2 regions of the Azotobacter salinestris genome follow, and region 2 is predicted to be linked to the other one. Evidence: predicted binding sites of a transcription regulator. Region 2 holds the regulator's gene; the other holds the start of a gene.
What was found. Region 2 encodes FliA, which starts transcription of late flagellar genes. Its sites were predicted from a motif close to CTAAAGTTTNNNNNNNNNNNGCCGNTAA; they were not measured.

Region 1: the regulator FliA is predicted to act here: its motif matches at 2,317-2,344, upstream of GCU53_RS14625 (methyl-accepting chemotaxis protein).

Annotation. Positions count from the first base shown of each region.
Region 1 is NZ_CP045302.1:3,168,272-3,183,546, forward strand. It holds gene GCU53_RS14620 (ABC transporter ATP-binding protein) at 1-613, opposite strand, end outside; gene GCU53_RS14625 (methyl-accepting chemotaxis protein) at 697-2,277, opposite strand; gene GCU53_RS14630 (type 1 glutamine amidotransferase domain-containing protein) at 2,465-3,028, opposite strand; gene mutM (bifunctional DNA-formamidopyrimidine glycosylase/DNA-(apurinic or apyrimidinic site) lyase) at 3,195-4,007, shown strand; gene GCU53_RS14640 (multidrug transporter) at 4,116-4,463, shown strand; gene GCU53_RS14645 (Na/Pi cotransporter family protein) at 4,572-6,401, shown strand; gene GCU53_RS14650 (DUF1615 domain-containing protein) at 6,417-7,526, opposite strand; gene GCU53_RS14655 (3'-5' exonuclease) at 7,829-9,712, shown strand; gene GCU53_RS14660 (hypothetical protein) at 9,787-10,881, opposite strand; gene GCU53_RS14665 ((Fe-S)-binding protein) at 11,070-12,425, opposite strand; gene ggt (gamma-glutamyltransferase) at 12,598-14,313, opposite strand; gene GCU53_RS14675 (YfhL family 4Fe-4S dicluster ferredoxin) at 14,317-14,568, opposite strand; gene coaD (pantetheine-phosphate adenylyltransferase) at 14,681-15,160, opposite strand; gene GCU53_RS14685 (hydrolase) at 15,230-15,275, opposite strand, start outside.
Region 2 is NZ_CP045302.1:50,081-65,355, reverse strand. It holds gene GCU53_RS00565 (flagellar protein FlaG) at 149-520, shown strand; gene GCU53_RS00560 (HD domain-containing phosphohydrolase) at 560-2,251, opposite strand; gene GCU53_RS00555 (RNA polymerase sigma factor FliA) at 2,362-3,057, opposite strand; gene GCU53_RS00550 (flagellar protein FlhE) at 3,210-3,632, opposite strand; gene GCU53_RS00545 (hypothetical protein) at 3,629-4,174, opposite strand; gene flhF (flagellar biosynthesis GTPase FlhF) at 4,174-6,450, opposite strand; gene flhA (flagellar biosynthesis protein FlhA) at 6,454-8,535, opposite strand; gene flhB (flagellar biosynthesis protein FlhB) at 8,532-9,746, opposite strand; gene cheZ (protein phosphatase CheZ) at 9,988-10,671, opposite strand; gene cheY (chemotaxis response regulator CheY) at 10,694-11,083, opposite strand; gene GCU53_RS00515 (methyl-accepting chemotaxis protein) at 11,196-12,923, opposite strand; gene GCU53_RS00510 (protein-glutamate methylesterase/protein-glutamine glutaminase) at 13,451-14,512, opposite strand; gene GCU53_RS00505 (CheR family methyltransferase) at 14,615-15,275, opposite strand, start outside.

The sequences.
Region 1 (15,275 bases), 1.8 Mb from region 2:
CGATGCGGTCGGCCATTTCCTGGGCCTCCTCGATGTAGTGGGTGGTCAGGACGATGGTGACGCCGCTCTCGCGCAGGCGCCGCACCATGTCCCACATGCCGCGGCGCAGCTCCACGTCGACCCCGGCGGTGGGCTCGTCGAGAAAGAGGATCTGCGGCTCGTGGGACAGCGCCTTGGCGATCATCACGCGGCGCTTCATGCCGCCCGACAGGGCCATGATGCGGCTGTCCTTCTTGTCCCACAGGGACAGCTCGCGCAGCAGCTTCTCGATGTAGGCGGGGTTGGCCGGCTTGCCGAACAGGCCGCGGCTGAAGGTGACGGTGCTCCACACGCTCTCGAAGGCGTCGGTGGACAGCTCCTGCGGCACCAGGCCGATCCTGGCGCGCGCCGCGCGGTAGTCGGCGACGATGTCGTGGCCGTCGGCCAGGACCCGGCCTTCGCTGGGATTGACGATGCCGCAGATGATGCTGATCAGCGTGGTCTTGCCCGCGCCGTTGGGACCCAGCAGGGCGAAGATCTCGCCCCGGCGGATTTCCAGGTCCACGTTGCGCAGCGCGGTGAGGCCCGACGCATAGGTCTTGGACAGGCCATGGATGGCGATGGCTGGCTGCACGCGAGTCTCCCTGTTCCCCTTGTGCAGCGATTCTACCCGGCCCGGTCCGCTCCTCGCACGCCTGCGCGAGGGGCCGGCTACGCTCAGGCCAGCGCCGGCGCGTCCTCGGCAGCGGTTTCCCGCGTCCTGAACACGGCCACCCGCTGCTGCATCAGGGCCGCCTGCTCCTCCAGGGCGGCAGCCGCCGCGCGGGACTGCTCCACCAGGGCGGCGTTCTGCTGGGTGGTGCCGTCCAGCTGGCCGATGGCGCCGTTGATCTGGCCGAAGCCGCTGCGCTGCTCGCGGGTGGCGGCGGAGATCTCCTCCATCAGGCTGGCCAGCTGGTGGATGGCGTCCACCGCGTCGCGGATGCTCCGCCCGCTGTACTCGGCCTGGCGGGCGCCTTCGCCGATCTTCTCGCCGATACCCTCGATCAGGCCGCGGATCTCCTGGGCCGAGGTGGCGCTGCGGCTGGCCAGGTTGCGCACTTCGGCGGCCACCACGGCGAAGCCGCGGCCCTGTTCGCCGGCGCGGGCTGCCTCCACCGAGGCGTTGAGGGCGAGGAGGTTGGTCTGGAAGGCGATCGCGTCGATGACCCCGATGATGTCGTTGATCTTCTGCGAGCTGTCGGCCAGCTCGCGCATCAGCAGGATGCTGCGCTCCACGTCCTGGCCGCCGCTCTGCGCGGTGCGCGCGGCGGTCGCGGCGAGCCGGTTGGCCTGCTCGGTGGCCTCGCTGGTCTGCCGGGCGGTGGCGCTGATCTGCTCCATGCTGGCGGCCGTCTGCTGCAGGGCGCTGGCCTGCTCCTCGGTGCGCGCGGCCAGCTCCTGGCTGCCGTGGAAGACTTCCCGGGCGCGGCTGTAGACGCTTTCGCTGCCGCTGTGCAGGGAGCCGACCAGGTCGGACAGCTTGCGGTTGGTTTCGTCCATGGCGTTGAGCAACTGGCCGGTCTCGTCGTGGGCGTGGCCGGCGAGGTCCTGGGTCAGGTCGCCCTCGGCCACCCGGCGGGTCGCCGCCAGCGCCCGCTGCAGGGGGCTGGTGATGCTGCGGGTGATGTACAGGGCCATCAGCACGGCGATCAGCAGGGCCAGGGCGGCGAAGCCGAGCAGGCCGACCTGGGCGTTGCGCAACTGCGCGGCGACCTGCTCCCTGGCCTGGGCCATGTGCTCGGCGGCCTTGCGGTCGATGGCCGCGCCGCTTTCGTCGAGGCGGTAGACCTCGTCCTTGTAGCGGCCCATGGCGCTGTTGGCGGCGGCCGTGTCGGCGAACTCGCCCGCCCGCAGGCGCCGGTGGATGGCGTCGAAGCCGTCGGCATAGCCGTCCAGTGCCGCGGCGGACGCCTCGTAGAGCCCGGCCAGCTCCGCATCGGGGGCCTGGGCCTTGCCGGCCTGCAGGGTATCCTGCAGCTTCTTCAGGGCCGCGTCCCAGCGCGCCTTGTAGGACTGCACCTTTTCCGCATCGCGCAGGTTGATGAAGATGTCCTTCTCGAAGCGGCGTTCCTCCAGGGCCAGCAGGCGCACCTGGGCGGCGTTCTGCGCCAGTTTGGCGTTGCGGTCGAGGGCGTCGGCCGATTCCCGCAGCTCGCTCATGCCGTACAGGGCGACCACGGTGGCCGAGATGAGGAGCAGGACGAGGGTACCGAAGGCGATGCCCAGGCGGGCACCGATGGGACGGCGGGATAGCATCGGGAGGGGCCTCCTGGCATGGGACTGAGAGTCCCCCTTAGATCGGCCGCTATCCCGCGTCCTTGAGAGGTTTTTCGGTAAAATTGCCGGATCTTTTGCCGGCCGATGGCGGCGGGCTGCCGATGGCGCCCACGAAAAGGGCCCCCGGGCGTCTGCCCGGGAGCCCTGGACCGGCACAGGAAGAAGGTCAGGCGGCCGAGACCTGCGCCGCCTTGCCGCCCAGGCTCTCGATCAGCGCCTGGCTGAAGGCCGGGATGTCGTCGGGCTTGCGGCTGGTGATCAGCTGGCCGTCGACCACCACCGGACGGTCCACCCAGGTGGCGCCGGCATTCTGCAGGTCGTCGCGCAGCGACGGCCAACTGGTCAGGGTCTTGCCCTTGACCAGATCGGCGGAGATCAGCAGCCAGCCGCCATGGCAGATCGCGGCGATGGGCTTGTTCTCGCGGGCCGCATCGCGCACCAGCTCCTGGGCCATCTCGTCCAGGCGAATGTTGTCCCCGTTGACCACGCCGCCCGGCAGCACCAGCGCGTCGCAGTCCTCGATGCGCAGGGTGTCGAAGGTGCGCTCGACCGGGAAATGGTCGGCGGGTTTGGTGTGGTTCCAGCCGGTGACCCGGCCCGACTTCGCCGAGACGATCAGGGTCCGGGCACCGGCCTTGTCGAGGGCCTCCCTGGGGCCGGTGAGTTCGACCTGCTCGAACCCGTCGGTCACCAGGAAAGCCACGCGTTTGCCTTTCAGGGATTGCGTCATCGGGGTACCTCCTGAGCGGTGAATGAAGCGCCCGCGGGCGCGGGGTTCACAAGGAATCCGACCATCCCGGCCGGCAAAGTTCTGCCTCCGGTCGGCGCGCGGGATTTTCGCGCCGCGGCCTTCCTGCTATGGTCGGTGCCCGCTTTTTTCAGCCTGTCGTGCCGCCATGCCCGAACTGCCCGAAGTCGAAACCACCCGCCGCGGAATCGCCCCGCACCTGGTCGGCCAGCGCGTCGAGCGGGTCGTCGTCCGTGAACGCCGGCTGCGCTGGCCGGTCCCCGAGGACCTCGACGTGCGCCTGTCCGGCCAGCGCATCGAGGCGGTGGAGCGGCGCGCCAAGTACCTCCTGATCCGCGCCGAGGCGGGTACCCTGATCGGCCATCTGGGCATGTCCGGCAGCCTGCGGCTGGTCGAGGCCGGCTTGCCGGCGGCCAGGCACGAGCACGTGGACATCCTGCTGGAGTCCGGGCTGGCGCTGCGCTACACCGACCCGCGGCGCTTCGGCGCGCTGCTCTGGAGCCTTGATCCCCTGGAGCACGAACTGCTGCGCCGGCTCGGCCCGGAGCCTTTGGGCGAGGACTTCGACGGCGAGCGCCTGTACCGGCTGTCGCGCGGCAAGAGCGTGGCGGTCAAGCCGTTCATCATGGACAACGGGGTGGTGGTCGGGGTGGGCAACATCTACGCCAGCGAGGCGCTGTTCGCCGCCGGCATCGATCCGCGGCGCGCCGCCGGCTCGGTCTCGCGGGCGCGCTACCAGCGGCTGGCGGAGGAGATCCGGCGCATCCTCGCCCAGGCCATCGAGTGCGGCGGCACCACCCTGCGCGACTTCGTCGGCGGCGACGGCAAGCCCGGCTACTTCCAGCAGACCCTGCTGGTCTACGGGCGCGGCGGCGAGTTCTGCAAGGTCTGCGGCGGCACCCTGCACGAGGTGCGCCTCGGCCAGCGCGCCAGCGTCTACTGCGGTCGCTGCCAGCGCTGACGGGGAACTCGGCCCCAATCCTCGCCGATTGATGGCCGTCACGCCGGCGCTGTCGGGGGCGCTGCTATAGTCGCAGCTCTGCCAAAAACACCGATGAAGGACCGCCGCATGCCTCCGCTTCGCCCGCTCGCCCTTGTCCTGGCGCTGACCACTGGCCTTTCGACCCTGCCGGCGCACGGGGCGCACGCCGAGGTCGAGCAATCCAATGTCAGCGGCGATCCCGTCTATTCCGTCGAGGCGCCGCCGGCCTACGCGATGATGGGCGACCTGCTGATCGCCCGGCCGTTTCTGATCGCCGGCACCCTCATCGGTACGGCGGCCTTCGTGGTCAGCCTGCCGTTCACCGCGCTGGGCGGCAACGTCAAGGAGGCCGGCCAGGCGCTGGTCGTCGATCCGGGGCGGGAGGCGTTCGTGCGCTGTCTCGGCTGCACCACCAGCGGCTACCGTCAGGACTGAGCGGGGCGTTCGGCGTTCCGATACTTCCCGGCATCCTGCCGGCAGCGTAGGCTTTGCCCCCCTTGCCCGCGGGGCGAGGCGCTGTCCGGCCACGGGAAGTCCTGATTCTTGAATCGTCGTCTCAACGTTCTCATCGCCTTTCTGGCCGGCCTCGGGCTGGCCTATTCCTTCTGGCTCAGTCCCGGCTGGCTGCAGCTGTGCGCGGGGCTCGCGCTCTTCCTGTTCGGCATGCAGTGCCTGGAGGAAGGGCTCAAGCAGCTCGCCGGCGGTCGGCTGGAGGCGCTGCTCAAGCGCAGCACCGCCACCCCCTTCAAGGGCTTCCTGTTCGGCCTGGCCGGCACCGTCCTGCTGCAGTCCAGCAGCCTGGTGTCCCTGCTGACCGTCGCCTTCATCGGCAGCGGGCTGATCGCCCTGGCCGGCGGCCTGGCCATCGTCTTCGGCACCAACCTGGGCACCACCAGCGGCATCTGGCTGCTGGCCCTGGCCGGGCATAACATCAGCCTCGCGCCGCTGGCCCTGCCATTGCTGGTGTTCGGCGTGCTGATCGGCTTCAACGGACCGAAGAGCCGGGCGGCCGGGCGCATCCTGCTGGGCATCGGCTTCCTGTTCCTCGGCATCGACCAGATCAAGGCGGGCTTCTCCGGCTTCGGCGAGACGCTGGACATGGGCGGCTGGAAGGTCGACGGCCTGCCCGGGGCACTGCTGTTCGTGCTGCTCGGCCTGGCGGTCACCGTGGTCCTGCAGTCCAGCCACGCCTCCCTGATGCTGACCCTCGCGGCCCTGGCCGGCGGTCAGCTCGAGCTGGAGCAGGGGCTGGCTGTCGCCATCGGCTCCAACGTCGGTACTACGGTCAGCACCGCGGTGGCCGCCATCCTCGGCGGCGACCGCGGCGGGCAGCGCCTGGCGCTGGCCCATGTGCTGTTCAACGGCGTCACCGCGCTGGTGGCGCTGGTCCTGCTGACGCCCCTGGCCGCTCTGGTGCAGTGGCTGGCGACGCCGCTGGGGCTGGCGGACAACCGGCTGATCCAGCTGGCGCTGTTCCATACCCTGTTCAACGCCCTTGGCGTGCTGCTGTTCTGGCCCTGGCAGGCGCAGCTGGTGCGCCTGCTGGAGCGCTGGCTGCCGGAGCGCCGCGAGCCTCAGGTGCTGATCACCGAGCTGGCGCCGGCCGCGGTCGAGGCGCCGCGCACCCGCGCCCGCTATCTCGGCGACAGCCTGCTGGGGTCGGCCGACGCCGCCGCCAGCGCGGTGCTGCGCGAGCTGCAGCACCTCGGCCGGCTGAGCCTGGAAGTGATCTGCCACGCGCTCTACCTGCCAGTGGAGCAACTGGCCAGCGACCGGCCGGACGAGGCGCTGCTGCGTGCGCGGCCGGACGGCCACCATCTGGATGCCGAGGCGCTCTACCAGCGGCACGTCAAGGGCGTCTACGGCGACCTGCTGAGCTTCATGGGCCGGGTGGAGGTGCCGCGGGACGAGGCCCGCCAGCAGTTCTGGGTCGCCTGCCAACTGGGCGCACTGCAGCTGGTGGATGCGGTGAAGGACGCCAAACACCTGCAGAAGAACCTCGGCCACTACCTGCGCGGCGAGGACTCGCCGGTCCGCGAGGCCTACGTCGACCTGCGCCGGCATCTGCTGGCGATGCTGCGCGAGGTGCGCGAGCTGGGCCGCCTGGAGGTGCCGGACGAGGCCTGGCACGAACGCCTGCGCCTGCTCGACGAGCGTGCGGCGGACTTCGACGCGCAGTTCCGCGCCCGGCTGTTCGCCGCCACCCGCAACCGGGAGCTGGACGGCCTGCAGACCGGCTCGCTGATGAACGACCTGGGCTACGTCAGCCGCATCGTCCAGAGCCTGCGCAACGTGCTGCAGCTCGGCGACGGCCAGTCCCGCGCGCTGCGCCGGCTGGCGGTCGAGGACGAGCCCTTGATCCAGTTGCGCTGAGCGGCGGCGAGGCCGCTATTTTCTGCCTCCGCCCGCGGCGCGCGCCATGCAGCGGCGGTGGCGTTCGTCGACCCGTTTGGCAAACCAGGCGGTGGTGAGGTTGCGGGTGATCTTCGGGCTCTGCAGCTTGATGCCCGGCAGCACCGCACGCGGCAGCGCCTTGCCCTCCAGGCGCTCGGCCAGCGCGAACACGCGCTTGTAGAGCCTGGTGTCCTCGAAATCGAGTCGGTCGCCCTGTTCCAGGGCGCGGCGGATGGCCGCATCGCCCATGCCCAGCTTCTTGTCCAGCGAGCGCACGGTCAGCTCCGTCGCGCCCGGCGTGAAGGAGCCGTGGCGGATGAGGTCGCCGTCGAGCTCCAGGGGAATGCCCGAGGCCAGGCTGACGGCGTTCTGGAAAGCGGCGTTGCGGCTGGCGTACCAGCCGGCGTTGAAATCGGCGAAGCGGTACAGCGAGCGGGTGTAGCTGGCGGGATAGCCCAGCAGGTGGGCGATGCCGAAGTACATGCCGCCGCGGCGGCTGAATACCTCGTGGCGGATCGAGCCGGCGACCGGATAGGGATAGTCCCGCGCCCGGCTTTCGGCGAAGGCGATGCTGACCTGCATCGGTCCGCCGGTCTGCACCGGATTGAGACGGCCGAACAGCTGACGTCCGAGCGGGACCATGCCGATGAAATCCTCGAAGATCGCGCTCAGCTCCTTCTCGGTGCGCACGGCGCCCAGGCGTTCGCTGTAGCTCTTGCCGCCGGACGATTCGAGCCCCAGGGCGGCCCGCACCAGAAACTCCGGAATGCGCAACTGGGCGGCGCGGCGGTCGATCTCCTTGCGGGCGATCCGGGCCAGGCCGGGCACCGGCGGGTCGACCTGGAAGGTCGACTCCTGCTCGGTCACGGCCAGTACGGCGCACAGGTTCTCGGTGGTGGGGGGGATGTCCTGGGCCGCGAACGCCGCGTAGATATCGGTCGCCCAGCCTTGCCGGTCGGCAATCCTGGCCGGCATCAGCCGCACGATCTGCGCGCGCACCTCGCTCGGGCGCGGCTCCTCGGGGCGCTGCGTGCCGCAGCCGGCCAGCGTCAGCAGCAGGGCGAGGCCCAGCGCGCCGCCGCTTCGGCGCGGCGATCCGCTCATGGCCGGCGGGCTTGCGCTGCGAATGAGAGGTTTCAAAGACATGGTGTTCCGAGTCGTCGTGACGGTTCTGGTTGGGCAATGCAACGGCGGTGGCAGTTGCGGCGGGCGCACGAAAAAGCGCCGGGGCACGCGATTGCCCGACGCCTGCCGCCGCCCGGCGATGGCCAGTCACGGAGGATGGCAGTCGAGGCTATGATGGCTCACTGCTATCATTAGCGGCCGCTCAAGGCCGGGCTGCAGGCCCGCTCCCATCCACGATCTGCCCCGTGCCCCGCGGGCACGCCACGGAAAAGGCAACGCAAATGGCCCAATTCTTCCCCGCCCGCTCCGCCTGCCGCTTCGACACCCCGGGCGAGCGGCGGCTCGCCGAGCGTCTGGAGAAAAAGCTCGAGGACGACTACCTGTGCTGGTTCAACATCCCGGTCGGGCCCAAGGCGCTGCAGCCGGATTTCGTCGTCCTGCATCCGCGGCGCGGGGTATTGGTGCTGGAGGTCAAGGACTGGAAGCTGGAGACCATCCGGAGCATGGATCGCGGCAAGGCGCAGATCCTCGACGGCGGCAAGCTCAAGTCGGTGACCAACCCGATGGCGCAGGTGCGCGTCTACGCCCTGGAAGTGGCGGTGACCCTGCAGAAGGACCCGGCCTTGAAGCAGGCGGCAGGCTCGCCCCATGCGGGCAAGCTGATCATGCCCTACGGCTGGGGCGTGGTGCTGGCCGGGATCACCCGCAGGCAGTTCGAGGCGACCGGTCTGGCCGAGGTGCTGGATCCGCAGCGGGTGATCTTTCAGGACGAGATGACCGAATCGGTCGACCCCGAGGCATTCCAGCAGCAGCTGTGGGACATGTTCCACCAGGTCTTCCCCTGCCGGCTGTCGCTGCCGCAGATCGACCGGGTGCGCTACCACCTCTACCCGGAGGTGCGGGTCAACGCGCAGCCGGGGCAGTTCGGGTTGTTCGCCGAGGAGGACGCGCCGCTGCCGTCGCTGATCAAGGTGATGGACCTGCAGCAGGAACAGCTGGCGCGCTCGCTGGGCGAAGGGCACCGGGTGATCCACGGCCCTGCCGGCAGCGGCAAGACCATGATCCTCGGCTATCGCTGCGCGCACCTGGCCCAGGTGACGAGCAAGCCGGTCCTGGTGCTCTGCTTCAACCGGTCGCTGGCCGGACGCCTGCAGCAGGTGATGGACGAGCGTGGCCTGCGCGGGAAGGTCAGGGTGCGTAGCTTTCACGCCTGGTGCCGCGAACTGCTGGTGGAGCACAAGCTGAAGCTGCCGGCCCAACAGGGCAAGGATGCGTTTGCGGCGAAGCTGGTGGAGTACGCCGTCGACGGCGTGGAACAGGGACGGATTCCGGATGGCCGGTACGCGGCGGTGCTGATCGACGAGGGCCACGACTTTGAACCCGAGTGGTTTCGGCTGGCGGTGCGGATGGTCGACCCGGACACCAATTCGCTGCTGGTGCTCTACGACGACGCGCAATCCATCTATCGCGGCAAGGGCGGCCGGCGCGGCCTGGATTTCAGCTTCGCCAGCGTGGGCATCCAGGCTCCGGGCCGCACCACCGTCCTCAAGCTCAACTACCGCAATACCCTGGAAGTGCTGTCCGTGGCGCGGGCCTTCGCCAGCGACCTGCTGACCGGGCGCGAGGCCGCCGAGGACGGCGTGCCCGTCGTGGCGCCGGAGAGCGCCGGGCGGCGCGGTCCCTTGCCGGAGTTGATCCAGTGCGAATCGGACTGGCACGAGTGGAACTGCGTTGTCGAGCGCCTGCGCGACGAACAGGGCAAGGGCAGGGCGCTGAGCGACATGGCGGTGATCTACCGCAGCAACGCCCAGGCCCGACAGGCCGAGCGGGTGCTGGGCATGGCCGGCCTGCGCTATGCCTCGGGCGCCTCGTCCCATGGCCGCGGCGCGCTGTATGGCGACGAGGACGCGGTCAAGATCGTCAGCATGCACTCGAGCAAGGGGCTGGAGTTCGGGCTGGTGCTGATCCCCGGTCTGGGCGAGATGCCCGCCAAAGGGGAGGCCGAGGCCGACGAGGCGCGCCTGCTCTACGTGGCCATGACCCGCGCCACCGGCCGCCTGATCATGACCTGCCGCGGCGATTCGGCGTTCGGTCGGCGGGTTCGGGAGGCGATCGGGAGTGTGCGGCAGCGGCTGGAGGCAGTGGAGACCTGTGGGGCTGATTGAGCCTGGGCGGGTATTGCGTTGACCCGAAGCCCCGTGAAATGTGGCTGCCGGCCGCACCGGCTCATGCATGCGCGCTACCACGGCGGGTAGGCGACTGCGCCGCCCGCATGCCCGTGCCCGAGGGATTGTCCACCTGGCAGGGAAACCTCTTGCGGCGCCGGCTCGAGCCGGGGAGGCGGCGCAGCGGTGTGGGCGAGGCTTCCCTCGATCCGTCCGGCCAGGTGATGGACCCCCGCCAGCACTCCCGTGTCGGGATTGCGCATCAGCTCGAGCCATTCTTCGTCGAAGGCTTCGTTCAGGCTTCTGCGCAGCTGCGCCTCCATTTTCGGCCGCTCGCTCTCGTGGGTCATGCTGTTGAAGCCTGCCGCGCCCAGGGAGATCGCCATGCCTGCCGCCCGGCCGACCGCTGCCGAGAGGGCGCTGGCGACACCGCTGGTGGCGAGTTCGGCCGTCAGCCTTTCGCTGGTCCGTCTGGCGACCGAGGATATGCCGGCGCTCGAGGTCCGGGCTCTCGCGGCGGTGTCGGCCGAGGCCTGGTGAATGCGAGCGATCAACGCCGCATAGGCCGGCAGCCGGTCGATGGGCCCGGCATGAAGGATCTGATGGAGCGAAGCGCTATGGCTGCCTGGTGGCGCCAGCGCGACGGCGGGGATGTCCTTGAGCCGGCGGTCGAACTGATCCTGGGGGACGCCGTAGCGCTCGGGGATCTTCCGGAGCAGCTCGCCGAGCAGCCAGATGTAGAACTTTGTCGCCTTCTCCATGACCCGGTCGGGATCGATTTCTTTGGCGACCGGTTTCAGCACGCGATCCTGGTATTGCCCCTGCAGGTAGAGGGCCAGGCGATCGACGACCTCTTCCTTTCCCTCGGCGTTCAGCCTGTACCAGGTCACCCTCATGGACAGCGATTGCCGGGTCCAGTAGCTGGAAAACCAGGGGATGAATTCCGCATCGGTGCGCCGGTAGACGAGGTCCATCCACTCGGCCATGAGTTCTTGCGCGTAATTCGAGGTCTGCCTTGTCGCGTCCTGCGACGCGGCGACGATGTCGCTGTCGACCTGCCGCCAGGTGCTTTCCGGGATCACCGGCGGCCGCCCGGAGGTGCGGTCCGATGTGGAGCATCCGGCTAGCACCGCGAGCCAGACGACAATCAGGACGCGAAGGTTCGACATCGCTGGCTCCCTTGGACAGATGCGCCATCGGAAATGTTTCGATCCGCTTCATGCGGCCCGATCACTGTGCGCAATGGCGGTTCTTTTCCTCGCCGTTTCGCCACCCCCTGTCCAATAGGGCTTCCTGCCGGCCCGCACGGGGGCAAGGCTACGCCGTTGTCCGCCCGGCGCAAGCCTTGCCGATGGCTTCAGCCGGCCTTTTCCTCCAGCGCATCCCGCAGCAGCTCGGCCAGGTGCCGTGGCCGCTGGTCGCCGTGGGCGCGCATCTGGTGGCGGCAGGAGAAACCGTTGGCCACTACCCGCGCCGCGGGTTTTTCCCTGAGAGCCGGCATCAGCGCCTGTTCGGCCATCTTCGACGACAGTTCGGCATGTTCGGCTTCGATGCCGAAGGTGCCAGCCATGCCGCAGCAGCCGGATTCGATCAGGCTGAACTCGTGGTCGGGGATCAGCTTGAGCACCCGGCGCATGGACTTCATGGCGCCCACCGCCTTCTGGTGGCAATGGCCGTGGACCAGGGTCTCGCTGCCGGCCAGAGCCTTGAGCGGCAGGTCGAGGCGCTTGGCGGTGGCTTCGCGGGAGAGGAACTCCTCGAACAGCAGGGTGTGCTTGGCCACCTGCTCCACGGCTTCGCCGAGGCCGAGCGCCTGGGCGTCGTCGCGCAGGCCGAGCACGCAGGAGGCTTCCAGGCCGACGACGGTGCGTCCGGCCTGCACGTGGGGCAGCAGCGCCTGGACCAGACGGCGGGCCTCGCTGCGCGCCTGATCGACCATGCCCTGGGCCAGGTAGGTGCGGCCGCAGCACAGGGCGCGCGTCGGCTCGTCGTCGCTGCCTTCCGGCGCGGCGATCAGCACCCGGTAGCCGCCGGCCTCGAGCACGGCGAGCGCCGCCTCGGCGATGCCCGGCTCGAAGTGGCGGGTGAAGGTGTCGACCAGCAGCACCACCTCGGGCAGGCCTTCGGCGGGCGTGGCATCGGTTGGCGCGGCGGCGAAGGGTTTGGCAGCCGGCTCCGGCAGGGCGCGGCCGGCGGCCAGGCCGAACAGGCGCTCGGACAGCCGCGCCAGCAGCGGGCTGGCGTTGCGCAGGCGCACCAGGGGCTTCAGCCAGGGCGCGCGGTGCAGCCAGCGCGGGGTGTGGCCGAACAGCCGGCTACGCCAGCCGAGGCCCTCGCGGGCGACGCGCTGGGCGAGGTATTCGGCCTTGATCAGCGGCATGTCGACGTTGGCCTCGCACTCGCGCTTGCAGCCCTTGCAGGCCACGCAGAGGTCCATGGCTTCGGCCAGGGTAGGATCGGCCAGCGCCTGCTCGGCCAGCTCGCTGTTCAGCGCCGCCTTGAGCAGGCGCACCCGGCCGCCGGTGGAGAGGTGTTCGTTGCCGCTGACGCGGAAGCTCGGGCACATCACCTGCTTGCCCTCGGCCTCGCACTGGCGGCTGTTGATGCACACCGCCACCGCCTTGGCGAAGTCGCCGCCGTGCCTGGGAATGTCGGCATAGGCGTCGCCCATGCCGGCGTCCTTGTAGGCGGACCAGTCGAGGAAGGTTTTCATCGGGCATGCTCCTCGCGGCGAATGGCGGGGAACGGGGGGCGAAGGAACGAGCGGGAGCGACGAATGATCATGGTTCGGGCGGCTACGGGCTGGATACGGATGGTTGCCATGCTAAGCAAGTGCCGGTACGGATGCCAGTACGGGCGTGCCGCAGCGGCCGGGCGGAGGCGATTCAGGGGCGGGCGGGCAGGTAGTGCGGACGCCCCAGGCCGCGCGGATCGCTGGCCGCCTCGACCGCGCCGCTGCGCTTGTCCCAGTGCAGCACCTGCTGGTTGCCGTAGGGCTCGCGCGCCTTCAGCTGATGACCGCGGCGCTGCAATTCATGGATTTGCGTGGCGTCGAAGGCGTCCGGTTCGTGCTCGATGACATCCGGCAGGTACTGGTGGTGGTAGCGCGGCAGCGCCGGCCAGCGCCGGATCGGCTGGCCGTCGAGGTGTTCCAGCACGGCCAGCAGCACCATGCCGGGGATGCGGCTGCCGCCGGGGGTGCCGAAGGCGGCCAGGTCGTCGGCGCTTTCGATGAAGGTGGGGCTCATGCTGGACAGCGGACGCTTGCCGGCGGCGACGGCGTTGGCCGGGCTGGCGGCGAGCCGGTAGGCATTGCTGCCCTGCAGGTCGGCGGCGAAGTCGTCCATCTCGTCGTTGAGCAGCACCCCGGTGCCCGGCACGGTGAAGGCGGCGCCGAACGGCAGGTTGATCGACAGGGTGGCGGCCACCGCGTTGCCTTCGGCGTCCAGCACGGCGAAGTGGGTGGTGTGCTCGCCCTCGCGCCAGGCCGGCGCCGACGCCAGGCTGGCGCTGGGGGTGGCCCGCTGCGGGTCGATGCCGGCGGCCAGTTCGCGCAGGTAGGCGGGGGCGAGCAGGCGCTCGACGGGGTTGGCGACGAAGTCCGGATCGCCGAGCAGGCCGCGGTCGCGGAAGGCACGGCGCAACGCCTCCACCACGTAATGGCTGCGCTGCACGCGGTCGGCCGTCCGCCAGGGCAACTGCTCGAGCATGCCGAGGCTCTGCGCCAGGGCGATGCCGCCGGCCGAGGGCGGCGGCGCGCCGATCAGCTCGCGCCCTTCGTGCAGGGAAAAGCGCAGCGGCTCGCGTGCGGCCACCCGGTAGCGGGCCAGATCCTCGGCGCTCCAGATGCCGCCGGCGGCCCGCACCCCGGCGACCAGCCGCTCGGCGGTGGCGCCGGCATAGAAGCCGTCATGGCCGTGTTCGGCGAGCCGTTCGAGGGTTGCGGCCAGCTCCGGTTGGCGCACCAGGCGGCCTTCGGCGGGAAGCTCGCCGTCGGCGAGGAACAGCCGGGCGCTCTCCGGGTCGTCGCGCAGGGCGCTCAGGCGGAAGCCGGCACGCTGCCGGTAGATGCGGTCGACGGGAAAGCCGTCGCGGGCCTGGCGGATCGCCGGTGCCAGGCTGTCCTTCAGCGGCAGGCGGCCGTGGCGGGCGGCCAGTTCGACCAGCGCCGCCGGCAGGCCGGGAATCGCCGCGGCCAGGGCGCCGTCGCGGGACAGGTGGGGCTGGGCGCGGCCGTCGCGCACGTAGAGTTCGGCATGGGCGGCGAGGGGCGCGCGTTCGCGGGCATCGAGGAACAGGTAGCGGGCCGGGGCGTCACCCTGGTCCTCGCGCAGCAGAAAGAAGCCGCCGCCGCCGAGGCCGGAGCCGTAGGGTTCGACCACCGCCAGGCTGGCGGCGACCGCCACGGCGGCGTCGAAGGCGTTGCCGCCGGCTTCGAGGATTTCCCGGCCGGCGGCGCCGGCCAGAGGGTGGGGCGTGGCGAGGGCGGCACGGACAGGGGCCTGCGCCTGGGCCGTGACCGCGAGGGCCAGCAGCGCGAGGCCGGCGAGGAGCCGGCCGAGGGGCCGTTCATGGCGGGCAGGCGTTCCGTCGCCGGGCACCGGTCAGGCCTTGCCGGTGATGATCAGGTACTTCTGCATCAGCTCGTCGCGGCTCTCGACATGGTTTTCGTCATGGGGGATGCAGTCCACCGGACAGACCTGCTGGCATTGGGGTTCGTCGTAGTGGCCGACGCATTCGGTGCACAGGTTGGGATCGATCACGTAGATCTCTTCCCCCTGGGAGATGGCGCCGTTCGGGCACTCGGGTTCGCAGACGTCGCAGTTGATGCAATCGTCGGTGATCTTCAGGGACATTCTGGACTCCTGCCGCGGACCGGCCGCGACACTGGGGACAACGACAGGGAGCGAATTGTGCCGTATCGGCGTCCGCAGTGCACGTCCGCCGGGCAGCCGGCCGGGTGGTCGATCAAGTGCGGAAGCGCTCGCGCAGGGCGACGGCCACCGCGGGGTGCACGAACTGCTCGATGTTGCCGCCCAGCGCGGCGATTTCCCGGACCAGGGTGGAGGAGATGTAGGAGTACTTCTCCGAGGGGGTGAGGAACAGGCTTTCCACTTCCGGTGCGAGCTGGCGGTTCATGTTGGCCAGCTGGAATTCGTACTCGAAGTCGGACACCGCGCGCAGGCCGCGCAGCAGCACGTTGGCCTTCTGGTCCCGGGCGAACTGCGCGAGCAGGCTGGAGAAGCCCACCACCTCGACGTTGGGCAGGTGGCGGGTGACTTCCCGGACCAGCTCGACGCGTTGCTCGAGGGAAAACAGCGGGTTCTTCTTCGGGCTGGCGGCCACGGCGATGATCACCTGGTCGAACAGCTTGGCGGCGCGCTCGACCAGATCGCCATGTCCCTTGGTGATCGGATCGAAGGTTCCCGGGTAGATTACGCGGTTCATCACGGCGTCCTTGGCGGGTTCATGGAGGCCCGGATGGTAGCTCAGCCGGCCCCCCGGGCCAAGCCGGGCTCAGCGCGGCAGAGCCGCCAGCCAGGCGGGGATGCGCCGCTCCAGG
Region 2 (15,275 bases):
ACAGCGATTGCGAAGGGGCCGGGGTCGGTCTGGCTCCGTCGAACCGGAAGACGCAGGGCGGCGACCATCGCCGCCCTTCCCTCTCAAGTTTCCATACCCCCATCCGATAAAGGGTCATGGATCTGTCCGTCTTCCAAGGAGAACACCCATGAGCTCGCCGCTGAACAATGCCGGTACCCTTCCCCATTCGCCTCTTGCCAATCTGACGCCGCGTCAGCGCCTGGAAAACGCCCTGGACGAGTTGCCGCCGGCCGCCGGGAGCGCCGCGGCGCAGGCCGAGGGCGCGCAGCCGGGGCTGGTCGCCCGCGAGGAGCTGGTCGAGCCACTGCAACGGATCAACGAGGTGCTGGGCAACTACGGGGTGGAGTTCCATCTGAGCGAGCCGGGGCCGCGGGTAGTCACGGAGATCGTCGACCGGGAGAGCGGCGAGGTGATCCGGCAGATTCCCAGCGAGGAGGTGCTGCGCATCGCCCGGAGCCTCGAGCAGTTGCGCGGCATCCTGCTCCGGGAAACGGCCTGAGCTGCCCGCCTCCGACACGGGAGCACCTGCCGCTCCGGTTCAAGAGCCCGGAATGACGATGCCCTCGATGGGCCCCAGGGCGGCCAGTTCGTCGCCGGACAGCGGGGCACTGAGGGTCGCCCCGCGCATGCTCGACTGATCGGCGAGGCGCACCTGGGCGATCTCGCCCTTGCGGTCGAGGCGCTCCACCCAGGCCAGGTCGCCTTCGGCGAAGCGCACCAGCGAGCCGACCGGAATCAGCCCGAAGTGCTGGATGTAATGCTGGCACCAGCGCCGGTCGAGCTGCGCCTCGCAGCCGATCAACCGGCGGTAGACGCTGCTGATCGCCTGCTCCGGACGGTCCGGTCGCGGCCGGCCCATGGCGTCGATCACATCGACCACCGCGGCCATCCGCGCCAGCTCGCCGAGCTGTTCGCCCCGCAGGCCGTGCGGGTAGCCGCTGCCGTCAAGACGCTCGTTGATCTGCTCGACGACGCTGCCGATCACCAGTTCGGCCAGCCACTTGCACTGCCCCAGCCGCTCGCGCAGCAACGTTACATGGCGGCCGAGGATTTCGCGCTGTTCGCGATCAAGGAATTCGCTGCGCAGCAGCTCCGGCGGCAGCAGCGCCTTGCCGAGGTCGTGGACCAGGGCACAGGCGCAGATCGCCTTGACCAGGTCGTTCGGCAGACCCCGGCTGCGCGCCAGGTCGGCCAGGCGCACGGCCACCGCGATGCAGTGCTTGACCAGCGGCGGGTCGTCCACCAGGCAGTGCACGGCGAACAGCAGGTCCTGGCGGTCCTCGTCGAGCAGTCCCAGCAGATAGTCGCAGTGCCAGGACAACTTGGCCGATTCGATGTCGTTGCCCTGCTGCAGATCCACCAGCAGGCCGTTCAGGTAGAGCGACACCTGCGCCAGGCGGCGGGCCATGGGCGTGGCGTAGTCGAGGCCATGGGTACGCAGCAGATCGGTTGTCTGCGTTGTTCGGGCAGCCTGGAACAGCGGCGAGGGCGCCCGTTCGGCGTCGCCACCGAGCGCGCCGCGGGCGCTCTCCCGCTCGATCTCGCGCACGTAGAACCACAGCCGGCGCTCCAGGTCGGCAGCGGGCCTGTCGAAGGCGCAGCCGAAGCGGGCCGCCTTCCAGTCGGCATTGAGCTGGCGATGGCGGATCTCGCCGCGCAGCTCGATCTGCTGGCCATTGGGAAAGCACAGGGCGATCCGCTCGAGAGCCTGCCCGGCCTGCAATTCGCTGGCGGAACCGGCCGGCAGCTCGATCTGGCAGCCCCCCTGCGACAGGTCGAGCAGCCGGCCGACGAGCGGCCGCATCCCCTCGGCCGGCAGCACCTCGACCCGCACCGTCAGGCGCATCGGCAGCTCGGCGCGGAAGGTGCTGCGGCGGTGGAGGATCTCCAGCCACTCCGGCCAGGCGCAGGCCAGCTGGATGCGCCCCGGCACCGGCAGGCGCCGCCAGCCGACCAGCGGCGCGCTGCGCAGCAGGGTGCTGGCGACCCGCCCGGCGAGGCGGCTGGCGCGCCCGCCGCCTTCGAGCAAGGGCGCCACGGCCGGTATCGAGGTCAGGTCGAAGACCAGCCGCTCACCCGGCACCACCTCCATGAGCACTGCCGCCAGGGAAGGCGTTTCCGGCGACAGGCCGATCAGCCGGGCGCCGCCCTGTTCGCAGAGCTGCTCCAGTAGGTCGCGGCACTTGTCCGCATGGTCGATGCGCGAGTAGGTATCGCAGGCCTGTTCCACAATCTGTTTCCTTCAGTCATTGGCGGATGGCGCGGCCTCAGGCCTCCCCTGTACCCGCAGGGAGACGGAGGTCGACAAGCCATTGCCAGGGAATTGCCGTGTACAGCGCGCTACTCCGCCAGTCCGTTGCGCAGACGGGCGACCGCCTGGCTGTGCAGCTGGCAGACGCGGGATTCGCTGACGCCCAGCACGGCGCCGATTTCCTTGAGGTTGAGGTCTTCCTGGTAGTACAGGGCGAGCACCAGCTTCTCCCGTTCGGGCAGCGCCTCGATGGCCTTGACCAGACGCTCCATGTCGCGCCCCTCGGCCAGCTCGGCGAAGGGCGAGGCATAGTGTCCGACGCTCATCGCATCCACCTCGTCCTCGCCCAGCTCGTCGATGGCCACCAACTGGCTGCCGTTGCTGTCCAGCAGCAGCTGCCGGTATTCGGCGAGATCCAGCCCCATGGCCGCGGCGATCTCGCGCTCCTCGGCGGGCCGGCCGAGGCGCTGCTCGAGGTGGCGCAGGGTATCTTCCAGGGCCCGGGCATTGCGCCGCACGCTGCGCGGCACCCAGTCCCGGCTGCGCAGCTCGTCGAGCATGGCGCCACGCACGCGCTGGCTGGCGAAGGTGGCGAAACTGGCGCCCTGGGCGGCGTCGTACCGCGACAGGGCATCGAGCAGGCCGATGGTGCCGGCCTGGATCAGATCGTCCAGCTCGACACTGGCCGGCAATCTGGTCTGCAGGTTCAAGGCCTGCCGGCGCACCAGCGGCAGATACTGCTCGAGCAGGTCGCGCTGTCTGATTTTGCCCTGTGCCGTATACATTCCACTGACCTGGAGCATGACGAAAAACGGCCGGTCCTGGCCGGACGAAGGCTCTCCGGGCGGCATTCTCGCCTTGCGGCACAGCCCTGAAAGCGCCGAACAGTCACCGGGGAAACGGGCTATTCCGGGCTTTGCAAAATGCCAGCATCCCCTCAACGGTATTCGACGATCAGCTCGATTCCCTCGACCGGCTGCGGTTCGGCACGCGGCGCCAGGCGAAAGCGGAACTGCAGCGGCTGCCCGGCGTCCAGCCCGGCCAGCGCGGCGCTGCGTCCCCGGCTACGGGACAGCTCGATGCAGCGCTGCGGATGGCAGAGCCAGGCCCGGACCGGGGCTCCAGGCGCCAGCGCGAAACGCCAGCGCACCTCGGCCAGGCGCTGTCCCTGGGCTAGCGCCGGCGGCTGCAGGGGGGAGGATGCGCTTTCCCGATCAGGCACGGCCAGGCGCAGGCTGGCAATCTGCGTCTGCCAGCTGCCCGGTGCGGCCTGCGCATTCGGCACGGAAATCTGCAGGGCCAGCAGCAGGCCGAGAAGTCCGCCCAGCATGAACGCCCCGACGCGGCTGCGCCCGCTCATCCCTCATGCCCTTTCGGTCGCTCGACCAGCAGCAGCAACTCGATCTCGAGAAAAGTCCTCGCGGCCTGGCGCAGGTTGTCAAGCAGGCCCGCGTGCGAGTCGAACCCCGGATGCATGACCAGCAACCGGGTCGGTCCGCCACCCTCGCGCAGGAGGCGCAGGCACTGGTAGGCGCGGCGGAAGCTGTCCGGGTCGCCCTCGACCCAGAGGGCCCAGCGCGACTGCTGGCAGGCCAGGGTGTGCAGGTGCGGACTGCTCTCTTCCAGGGCGACCAGCTGCCAGCGGGACGGATCGCCGACCCAGGCATGGCCGTTGGCCTTCCAGCGTTGCAGGGTCCGGCGCACCCGCTCCAGACGCTGGCGCTGCGCACCGGGCGGCAGGCCGACCACCATCAGGGTCGGGCGCGGCTCCTCGGGAGTGCCTGACGACAGCGCGGCGACGGGGGCTTCCCCGGCGCCTCCCCCATGCTGCTCCGCCCAGCGCCGCAGCCCCGCGGCCTGATCGAGCAGGCCGAACCCGTCCTGATCCTCCGGAGCGGCCATCAGTGAACGCGCTCGCCACCGAGCTGGCGGAAGGCATCGCCGGCAGCCAGCAGATGCAGCAGGGCGTCGAGCTGCTGGGCGGGGCCGCGCAGGCGCCGCCCGCTGCCCAGGCCGGACAGCCGGGCGCGCAGGTCCATCGCCCAGTCCTCCGCGGACTGATCCAGACGGCTGGCGCAGGCGGCCAGCGCGGCGGCGAGAAACAGCCGCAGCTCCGTCTGCAGGGGGACCTGAACCTCGCCGAGCGCCTGCCAGGCACGCAGGATCAGCGCCGGCAGATCGTCGCAGGCCAGCAGCAGGCGCACCCCGTCGGCCTGCTCGGCGAGCGTCCGGCGGCCCGGCTCCGGCGACCAGGCCAGCCAGTGGCGCTGGCCGAGCGACTGGCCGCTGTCGCCATCGCGCAAGGTGCCGAACCAGGCCTCTACCGGCCAGGGCGCCGACGCCCCGCCACGCTCGCCGGCGGCGCGCAGACCGACCGGCAGATGGCGCAGCTCCAGCCACAGCGGCCGGCCGCGATGGCGCAGCTGCAGGCTGTCATGGGGTTCGGCGACGGCGCTCAACTGCGCCAGGCTGTGGCGCTCGCCCTGGAACTCGAGCCGGTTGCCGGGCCTGACGGTGCCGACCCAGGGGCTGCGCAACCGCGCCAGGACCTGCAGGAAGCTGCCTTCCGGCGCTGCCGGCAGCAAGTGGCGGCGCGCCTTGAGCCGCTCGAAGGCCCAGTCCATACGCTGTTCGTGGCCGGTCGGCAGCCGATGGGCCAGCCAGGGACGCACCTGCAGGCCCCCCTCCGGGTCCAGGGTCAGCAGCGGCATGCTCCAGGTGGCGCCCGCTACCGGCTTGCCGCTGCCCCAGAGCAGCTGCCGCACGCCGGCCTCGTCGGGCTCGCCGTCGCATTCCTCCAGCAGCCGGGCCAGCCGCTCCCCCTGCACGCCGGCCGGCAGGGCGGCCAGACGCCAGGCGCGCTCCAGCAGGGCGAAGCCGTCCAGTTCGCGGCGCAGCCCTTCGAGCGCGGCCGCCAGGCTGCGGCCACGGCCGAACAGGCCGCGGGCCCAGCTGTCGAGACGCCGCCCGGCGCCGTCCGCTCCGCCCTCGGGCACGAACGGCGACGGCTGGCTCACCGCCAGCGCCTGCTGCAGCAGCGGCCCGGCCTCGGCCACCTGCAGGTCTTCCGGCACCTGCTGGCCATTGGACAGATAGTTCAGCCGCAGACCATGACGCATGAGGATGTCCAGCACCGGGCCGAGCCGCGCGGCCTCGTCGCACTTGCTGACGATGCAGTCGTGCAGACGGGTGCCGGCGGCCAGGGCGGCGCGCTGGTAGGTGCCGACCACCTCCTCCAGGGTGTCGCCGTGGCAGGCGGCGTTGAGCAGCAGCATCAGCCGCATCGGGCGGCCGGCAGCGCCGAGCTGGTTGATCTGGGTGAGCAGGCGCCGGTCGCGCTGGCTCATGCCGACGGTGTCGATGATGATCAGGCGCTTGCCGGCCAGTCCGGCGAGCAGGGGCTCGAGCGGCGCGACGGCGGCCAGCGTGTGTACCTCGACGCCGAGCAGACGGGCATAGATGCGCAGTTGCTCGTGGGCGCCGATCCGGAAGCTGTCGGTGCTAATCAGGGCCACCTGGCTCGCGCCGTGGCGCATCACGTAGCGCGCCGCGAGCTTGGCGACGGTGGTGGTCTTGCCCACCCCGGTGGGGCCGACCAGGGCGATCAGCCCGCCGGCGTCGAGCAGGCCGGCCTCGTCCTCGAGCACCGGCAGGCGCGCCTCCAGCTGGCGCTCCAGCCAGGCCTGCAGGGCTGGTGCGGAAGCCGGACCGGCGGCCAGTTCGCCGGGCAGGCCGGCAAGGATCTCGTCGCTCAGGCAGGGGCCGAAACCGGCGCCGAGCAGGCGCTGGCGCAGCTGGCTCCGGCAGCCGCCGCCGCTGGTCGGGGCCTGCATCTGCCGGTCGAGCAAGGCGCGCATGTCCTGCATCTCGCCGAGCAGGCGCTGGCCGAGAGCGGCGAAGTCGAGGGCCGCGGCCGCCGGCGCGGGCGAGGCCGGCGCCGGCCCGGGCGGGGCGGCGCCGACCGCCTGGCGGTGGTCGACGGAGACGGCTGGCCGCCCAGGTGCAACGGGACTGGCGGCGGCCTGGACCGCCTGCTGCTCCTCCTCGGCCAGGGCGAGGATCTCCACGCCCTCGGCGACGGGACGGTTGGACAGGATCAGGGCACCCTCGCCCAGGACCTCGCGCACCTGGCGCATGGCCTCGCGGCTGTTGGGCGCGACGAAACGTCTGACGCTCATGAATCATTTCCCTCCGATCAGGCTGGTCACACGCAGGGAGCGGTCCTCGGGCAGCTCCACCAGGGACATCACCACCAGATGGCGCAGGCGCCGGCGCAGGAAGCGCGAAAGCAGCGCGCGCAGCCGGTGCGGCACCACCAGCACCGGCGGTTCGCCGTTGGCCTCCTGGCGGGCCAGGGCGGTTTCGGCCTGCTGCATCAGGTTGTCGGCCAGACCCGGCTCCAGGGCGCCGTTGTTCACCGCCTGCAGGAGCACCTGCTCCAGCTGCAGGTCGAGACCGATGACGTGCAATTCGCTCCGGCTGCCGAACCACTGCTGGGTGATGGCGCGCCCCAGCGCCACGCGCACCATGGCGGTCAGCTCCTGGACATCGTTGGCGTGTGCGCCAGCGTGCTCGGCCAGGGCATCGAGGATGCTGCGCATATCGCGGATCGAGACCTCCTCCTCCAGCAGGCTCTGCAGGATGCGCTGCAGGGTGTTGAGCGGGACCAGCTTGGGCACTACCTCCTCGACCAGGGCCTTGTTCTCGTCGCCGAGCTTGTCGAGCAGACGCTGCACCTCGCTGCGCCCGAGCAGGTCGGCGGCATGCCGGTGCAGCAGGTGGTTGAGGTGGGTGGCGGTGACCGTGCCGGCGTCGACCACGGTGTAGCCATAGATCTGCCCGTGCTCGCGCAGGTTCGCGTCGATCCAGGTCGCCGGCAGGTTGAAGGCCGGATCGGTGGTGGCGACCCCTTCGAGGCGCCCGCTGACCTGGCCGGGATCGATCGCCAGCCACTTGCCGGGATGGATCTCGCCGCGGCCGATTTCCACGCCCTTGAGGGTGATCACGTAGGCGTTCGGGCCGAGTTCCAGGTTGTCGCGGATGTGCACCACCGGGGGCAGGAAGCCAATGTCCTGGGCGAACTTCTTGCGCACGCTCTTGATCCGCGCGAGCAGCTCGCCCTGCTGGCGGTTGTCGACCAGCGGGATCAGCCGGTGGCCGACCTCCAGGCCCAGGGTGTCGACCAGTTGCACGTCGTCCCAGCTGGCCTCCGGGGCCTCCACCTTGGCCGGCGGCACCTCGTTGACCACCTGCTCGACCAGCTTCTCCTGCTCGCGCCGGCGCAACCACCAGCCGAGGCCGGCGAGCAGCGCGGTGAACAGCAGGAAGACCAGATTGGGCATCCCCGGCACCAGGCCGAGCAGGCCGATCACCGCGGCGGCCAGCATCAGCACCTGCGGCCGGTTGAACAGCTGGCCGAGCATCTGCTGGCCGACGTCCTGCTCGGTATTCACCCGCGAAACGGTGACGCCGGCGGCGATGGAGATGACCAGCGCCGGAATCTGTGCCACCAGGCCGTCGCCGATGGTCAGCATGACGTAGGTGTGGGCGGCGTCGGAAAAGGCCATGTTGTGCTGCAGCATGCCGATCAGCAGGCCGCCGACGATGTTCACCGCCATGATCACCATGCCGGCCATGGCGTCGCCGCGCACGAACTTGCTGGCGCCGTCCATCGAGCCGTAGAACTCGGCCTCCTGGGCCACCTCGCGGCGCCGCTGGCGGGCCTCCGCCTCGCCGATCAGGCCGGCGTTCAGGTCGGCGTCGATGGCCATCTGCTTGCCGGGCATGGAGTCGAGGGTGAAGCGCGCGCCTACTTCGGCGATGCGCCCGGCGCCCTTGGTGATGACCATGAAGTTGATGATCACCAGGATCAGGAACACCGCCAGGCCGACCCCGAAGTTGCCGCCGACCAGGAACTCGCCGAAGGCCTCGATCACCTTGCCGGCGGCGCCGGTGCCCTGGTGGCCCTCCATCAGCACCACGCGGGTGGAAGCGACGTTCAGCGACAGGCGCAGCAGGGTGGTGAACAGCAGGATCGCCGGGAAGGCGGCGAAGTCCAGCGGCTTCTCGGTGAGCATGCTCACCAGCAGGACCATGATCGCCAGGGCGATGTTGAAGGTGAACAGCAGGTCGAGGACGAAGGGCGGCAGCGGCAGGATCATCATCGACAGGATGAGGATGATCAGCACCGGCCCGGCCAGCAGCTTGAAGTCCAAGCGCCCCTGCCAGGAGCCGTGGCCCAGTAGATTGGTCAGTGCTTTCATCGGGTTTCCTCGGATTGCTTGTCGCGCCGGGTGCGCTCGTCCATGCCCGCCGGCACCGGCAGGTCGCGCGGGGTGTCCGGCATCTCGCCGCCCTCCTCGCGCACCCGCCGCAGGCGGTAGGCCCAGGCCAGCACCTCGGCCACGGCGGTGTACAGCTCGGCCGGGATTTCCCGGTCGAGATCGACGTGGTAGTAGAGCGCCCGGGCCAGGGGCGCGGCCTCCAGCAGCGGCACGCCATGCTCGCCGCCCAGTTCCCGGATGCGCGCGGCCACCGCATCGGCCCCCTTGGCGACCACCCGCGGCGCACTCATCTCCCCGTCCCGGTAGCTGAGCGCGACGGCGTAATGGGTGGGGTTGGTGACGATCACGTCGGCCGTCGGCACCTTGCTCATCATCCGCGAGCGCGCCATGGCCTGCTGCTGCGAGCGGATGCGTCCCTTGACGTGGGGGTCGCCCTCCGACTCCTTGTGCTCCTGGCGCAGCTCCTCCTTGCTCATGCGCAGCTTTTTGGCATGGCTCCACAGCTGGTAGGGCACGTCCAGGACGATCACCAGGATCAGGCCCAGCACGACCATTCCGCAGGCCAGGGCGATCAGACGCATGGCATCGGCCAGGGCCTCGTGGATCGGCATGCCGGACAGCGTCATCAGCCGGTCGATGTAGCTCCTCAGGAAAAACACCGTGATCCAGCCGACCAGGACGGTCTTGGCGACGGCCTTGCCGAGCTCGGCCAGCGCCTGGGTCGAGAAGATCCGCTTGAGCCCCTTGAGCGGGTTGAGCCGGGCCAGTTGCGGCTGCAGCGCCTTGGCCGAGACCAGCAGGCCGCCGAGCAGCGACGGCGCGACCAGGGCCATCACCGCCATCAGCAGGAACAGCGGCAGCAGCGTGAACAACGTGCCTTCGCCGAGTTCCCAGAAGCGCGCCAGCATGCGGGCTGCGTCGAAGGCCTGGGCGCGTTCGAACAGCAGGGCCTGCTCCATGACCTGGGCAAGCCGCTCATGGAGCAGCCCGCCCATGCCCCACAGGGCTGCGACGCCGGTCAGCAGCAGCAGGAAGGTGGTCAGCTCGCGCGAGCGGGCGACCTGCCCTTCTTCCCGGGCTTTTTCCAGGCGTCGCGGACTTGCCGCTTCGGTCTTTTCCTGATCGCTGCTCTCGTCAGCCATGGCCCACCAGTGCGCCGCGGGCGACTCGTGCAGATGAACGGCGGCCATTCTGCATGGGCATGCCGGAAGGCCATCACCCGAACAGCATGACGAATTCCGTGCTTATGTCGCGATTGGCGCAGGCAATGAAGCCGTCGCCGACCCTATGCCCATCGGTAGGGTGGATGGCCGAAGCCATCCACCATGGCGGACAAGCCTGCGGCGTTGTCCACCCGACCAAACTCGGGCCGCGAAAGAGGGCGGCCCGCGCCGCAAGGCGCAGGCCGGCCGGAGGCAGGCGCTACGGACCTCAGAAACCGAGCTGTGCGAGCAGATCGTCGACCTGATCCTGGCTGGCCACCGCTTCGCCCGGGGTGGGCTTGATCTGCGGCCCGTTGAGCAGTTTCTTGTGATCGTCGACCGGCTCCCACTCGGCCTCGGCCAGGCGCTTCAAAACCGCCTGTTCGTCGCCGTCGGGCACGCTGTCGATCAGTACCTGGACCAGTTGGTGCTCGATCTCCTGGATCACTTCCATCATCTTCTTGATCACCTGGCCGGTCAGGTCCTGGAAATCCTGGGCCATCAGAATCTCCAGCAGCTGGCTCTGGGTAGCCTGGGTCTGCCGCGGCACCTCGGCCAGATAGGCACGGGTATCGGTGACCAATGCCTTGGCCTGATCCAGCTCCATCGGATCGGCGAACCAGGCCTGCCAGCGCTCGTCCAGCTCCCTCGCGCCCTTGGCCAGCTCGTCCTGGATCGGCTGGGCGCGGTCGACGGCGTTAAGCGCCCGGTCGGCAGCCTGTTCGGTCATCGCGGCGATGTAGCCGAGACGGTCGCGCGCATCCGGAATCGCCTGGGCCGCCTTCTCGATCTCCTTGTCCAGACCCAGCTCGCGCATGCTGTCGCGCAGCATCCGGGTCAGCTGGCCGATACGCTGGATCAAATCCTCGGGGTTGGCGGTGAAACCCTCCCCGTTCAGCTCGTTGGCGCTCATGGACCTGCCTCCTCCCCTGAGTTCATTTGCCCAGTTTTTCGAAGATCTTGTTCAGCTTTTCCTCCAGGGTCGCGGCGGTGAAGGGCTTGACCACGTAGCCGTTGGCACCGGCCTGCGCCGCGGCGATGATGTTCTCCTTCTTCGCCTCGGCGGTCACCATCAGCACCGGCAGGTGCTTGAGCCCGTCGTCGGAGCGAATCTGCTTGAGCATCTCCAGGCCGTCGAGGTTGGGCATGTTCCAGTCCGACACCACGAACTCGAAGCCCCCTCCACGCAGCCTGTTCAGTGCGTCCTGACCGTCCTCGGCCTCTTCGACGTTGTTGAAGCCCAGTTCCTTGAGCAGGCTGCGGACGATCCGGCGCATAGTCGGAAAGTCGTCCACCACCAGGATGCTCATGTTCTTGTCGGCCATTTATGGTCCCCCTCGCAATCAAGGGCGGGCAGTTGTCGCAGCCCGCCGCGGCATGCAAAACGGGGCGCGGCGAGCGCCCCTTCGTTATCGACCTGTCGGGCGGTCGCCCCACTCAAAACTCTTCCCACTGCTCCCCGGCAGTGGCCAGGGCCGGCTTGGCGCTGTCCTTCGCCGCAGCCGGTCTGCGCTCCTTCCGCTGCCCGGCCTGCCCCGTCCGGGACACGGCAGTGCGCGCGCCCCGAGCTTCCTGCTGCGCCGTACGCGGTCGCTCCGCGCCGAGGTGGAACACCGCCACCGCCTCCTCCAGCTGTCGCGCCTGCTCGGCCAGCGAGGCCGAGGCCGCCGACGCCTCCTGCACCAGCGCCGCGTTCTGCTGGGTCACCTCGTCCATCTGCGCGACCGCCGTGTTCACCTGGGCGATCCCCTCGCTCTGCTCGTGCGAGGCCGCCGAAATCTCGTCGATGATGTCGGTCACCCGGTGCACTGCCTTGACCACCTCCTCCATGGTCTGGCCGGCCTGCTCGACCAGTTTCGAGCCGTCGCCGACCCGCCGCGACGAGGCCTCGATCAGTGTCTTGATCTCCCGCGCCGCCTCCGCCGAACGCCCGGCCAGGTTGCGCACCTCGCCGGCCACCACCGCGAAGCCGCGGCCCTGCTCGCCGGCCCGCGCCGCCTCCACCGAGGCGTTCAGCGCCAGGATGTTGGTCTGGAAGGCGATCGAGTCGATCACCCCGACGATCTTGGCGATCTGTTGCGAGCTGTCGCTGATCTCGCGCATCGTCTCCACCACCCGGCCGACCACTTCGCGGCCCTGCCCGGCGGTGCCCGAGGCGTCGTTGGCCAGCGCGCTGGCCTGGCGGGCGTTGTCGGCGTTCTGCTTCACCGTCGCAGTCAGCTCCTCCATGCTCGCCGCGGTTTCCTCCAGCGAGGCGGCCTGCTGCTCGGTGCGCGAGGACAGGTCGGCGTTGCCGCTGGCGATCTGCTGCGCGCCGACCAGGATCGAGCCGCTGCCGGCACGCACGCTGCCGACGATGCGCACTAGGCTTTCCTGCATTTCGCGCAGCGCGCCCAGCAACTGGCCGATCTCGTTGCGCGAAGTGACGGAGATCGCCTGCGAGAGATCCGCCCGGGCCAGGCGCTGCACATGGCCCACCGCCTCGTGCACCGGGCGGACCACGAAGCCCATCAGCATCGCCCTCAGGGCCAGCATCAGCAGCAGAGCGATGGTCAGGGAAATGCCGCCGATGAAGGCGAAGGTGGTGAGGCTCGAGTAGTAGTCGGACATCTGCCGCGCACCATGGGCCTCGAGATAGGCCATGGTGTCCGCCAGGTCCTTGGCGATCTGCGGACCGCGCTTGAACATCATGTCGTCTTCGAGCTGGTCGTAGGTTTCGGTGTCGAGCTTCGACCAGGCCTGCAACTGGCGATCGAGGGTGCCAAGCGATTCGGCCAGACTCGCTGCGGCCTTTTCCAGCAGCTTGCGCCCATCCTCCCTGGAGAACGGCGGCATGGCCTGGAAGTCCGCCAGCGTCTTGCCGGCCAGGGTGATCAGTTCATGAAGTTCGGCCTGCTGCTTCTGGCGCTCCGCGAGAGCGACCTGGCCGACCAGACTCATCTTGCCGTAGGCCTCCAGACGCGCGAAGGCTTTCAGGCGCAGCATGTCGGCCTGACGCAACAGGTCGATCCGGGTCGCAGTCCGCGTTCGGTCCTCGAGCGCCTGATCGCCTATCCTGGTACCTCCATACCCCAGCCCCGCAACGACGGCCAGCAACAACGCAAAACAGCCAAGGGTGGTGGTCACCACCGCCCTTATGCTCAGACTACGCAAGAAACCCAACATCAAGAAATCTCCTTAGCGGCTGCCGGTACAGCCTTCGAATCGGGCTCACTCCCCCGGGTGGGGGGCGAATGCCTTCTTAAAATTTCGCTTTCAAGCGATACCTCTCATCGGCGGCGGGATCGTCTCCCGCGACCTGGCCGACACGCGTACGCACCGGCCTGAAGAGCCATGACCGGAACCTGTTCCGGCAAAATCCATCCACGCCCGCCTGAGCGGGCGTCGTGGTCAAAATTCCTCCCACTGCTCCTCGGCAGTGGCCACTACCGGCTTGCCATGCTCCCTCTCCCGCAGCGGCTCCGGCACCGCTCCCTCCGGACGCCACGCCCGCCCGGCCGGCCGGCCGACGAGGCCATCGATGCCTTCCGTACCAGCGGTGCGCTTTGCTGCCTCACCTCATCCATCCGCGCGACTCTTCGCTCTGCCCGTGCGAGGCCGCCGAGATCCCGGCGAAATGCCGGTCCCGCTGCACCGGGCAAGCTGCCTCCTGCGCATGAAACGCTCCTCGAACAGGTCCGGGCGGGCGCAGGTCAGACCCGCTGCGCCCGCCCGGAGGCGGCCACCTGCTTGAGAATCCGCTCGGCCATGTGCTCGAGCGACACCACCTCGCATGCCCCGCCGAGGGCGATGCCCTCCCGCGGCATGCCGAACACGACACAGCTGGCCTCGTCCTGGGCGAAGGTGAAGGCGCCGGCCTGACGCATCTCCAGCAACCCGCGCGCGCCATCCTTGCCCATCCCGGTGAGCAGCATGCCGATGGCGTTGCGGCCGGCGTTTTCCGCCGCGGAGCGGAACAGCACATCCACCGACGGGCGATGGCGGTTGACCGGCTCGCCATCGTCCAGCCGCGCGACGTAGTTGGCGCCGCTGCGCGCCAGCTTGAGGTGGGCGGTGCCCGGCGCGATGTAGGCATGCCCGGGCAGGATGCGCTCGCCGTCCTCGGCCTCCTTGACGGCGATGTTGCACAGGCGGTCCAGGCGCTCGGCGAACGAGCGGGTGAAGCCGCCCGGCATGTGCTGGGCGATGAGGATGGCCGGACTGTTGGCCGGCAGCGGCTCGAGCACGGCGCGGATCGCCTCGGTGCCGCCAGTGGAGGCGCCGATGATCACCAGCTTTTCGCTGGAGAGGATCGGGGCCTGCAGCGCCTTCGGCCGTGGAGCGCTGCCCGAAGGCGCCTGGCGCGGACGCGAGCGGGCGGCGGCGCGGATCTTCTCGGCGATCAGTTCGCTGTAGTCGAGCATGCCGTGGCGAATGCCCATCTGCGGCTTGGCGATGAAGTCCAGGGCGCCCAGCTCCAGGGCGCGCAGGGTCACCTCCGAGCCGGCCTGGGTCAGCGACGACACCATCAGCACCGGCATGGGCCGCAGACGCATCAGCCGCTCGAGGAAATCCAGGCCGTCCATGCGCGGCATCTCGACGTCGAGGGTCAGAACATCCGGATTGTGCAGCTTGATCAGGTCGCGGGCGACCAGGGGATCGGCGGCGACGGCCACCACCTCCATGTCCGGTTGCGAGTTGATGATTTCGCTCAAGAGGTCGCGTATCAGCGCCGAATCGTCGACGCACAATACTCGGATCTTGGGACTGCCCATGACGGATCTCCTTTTCAACGGCCCTGCCCGGCGCCGGCTGCCCGGCAAAGGACAGGCCCGGCCGTCAGGCCTGCTTGTTCTGGGTATATCGGTTGATTGACGTCAAACTTTAGGCTTGTGAGCGAGGGTGTAGACGGTGTGCCCACGCAGCTTGAAGTCGTCGCAGAGGTAGGTGAAGTTTTCCGAATGGCCGGTGAACAGCAGGCCATCTTCCTTGAGGTAGGAGACGAAGCGTTTGAGGATGCGCGTCTGACTCGGCTTGTCGAAGTAGATCATGATGTTCCGGCAGAAGATCGCGTCGAACGGGCCGGTCAGGTCCCAGCGCGGTGCGTGCAGGTTGAGCTGCCGGAAGTCGATCATGTTCATCAGTTCCGGGCGTACCCGGGCCAGTCCTTCCCGCCCGCCGCTGCCCTTGAGGAAGAAGCGCTTGACGCGCTGCTCGTCGAGCTCGAGGACCTGCTTGAGCGGATACACGCCGGTCCGCGCCTTGGCCAGCGCGTCGCTGTCGATGTCGCTGGCGACGATCCGCGCCTGGCTGGCCTGCTGCGGCCCGAGCGCCTCGATCAGGGTCATCGCGATCGAGTACGGCTCCTCGCCGGTGGAAGCCGCGGCGCACCAGATGCGCACCGGGTCGCGGCGGCCGGCCACATGCTCGGCGAGCAGCGGGAAATGGTGCGGCTCGCGGAAGAAGGCCGTCAGGTTGGTGGTCAGCGCATTGGTGAAGGCTTCCCACTCCCGTGCCGCGGGCTGTCGGGCCAGACGC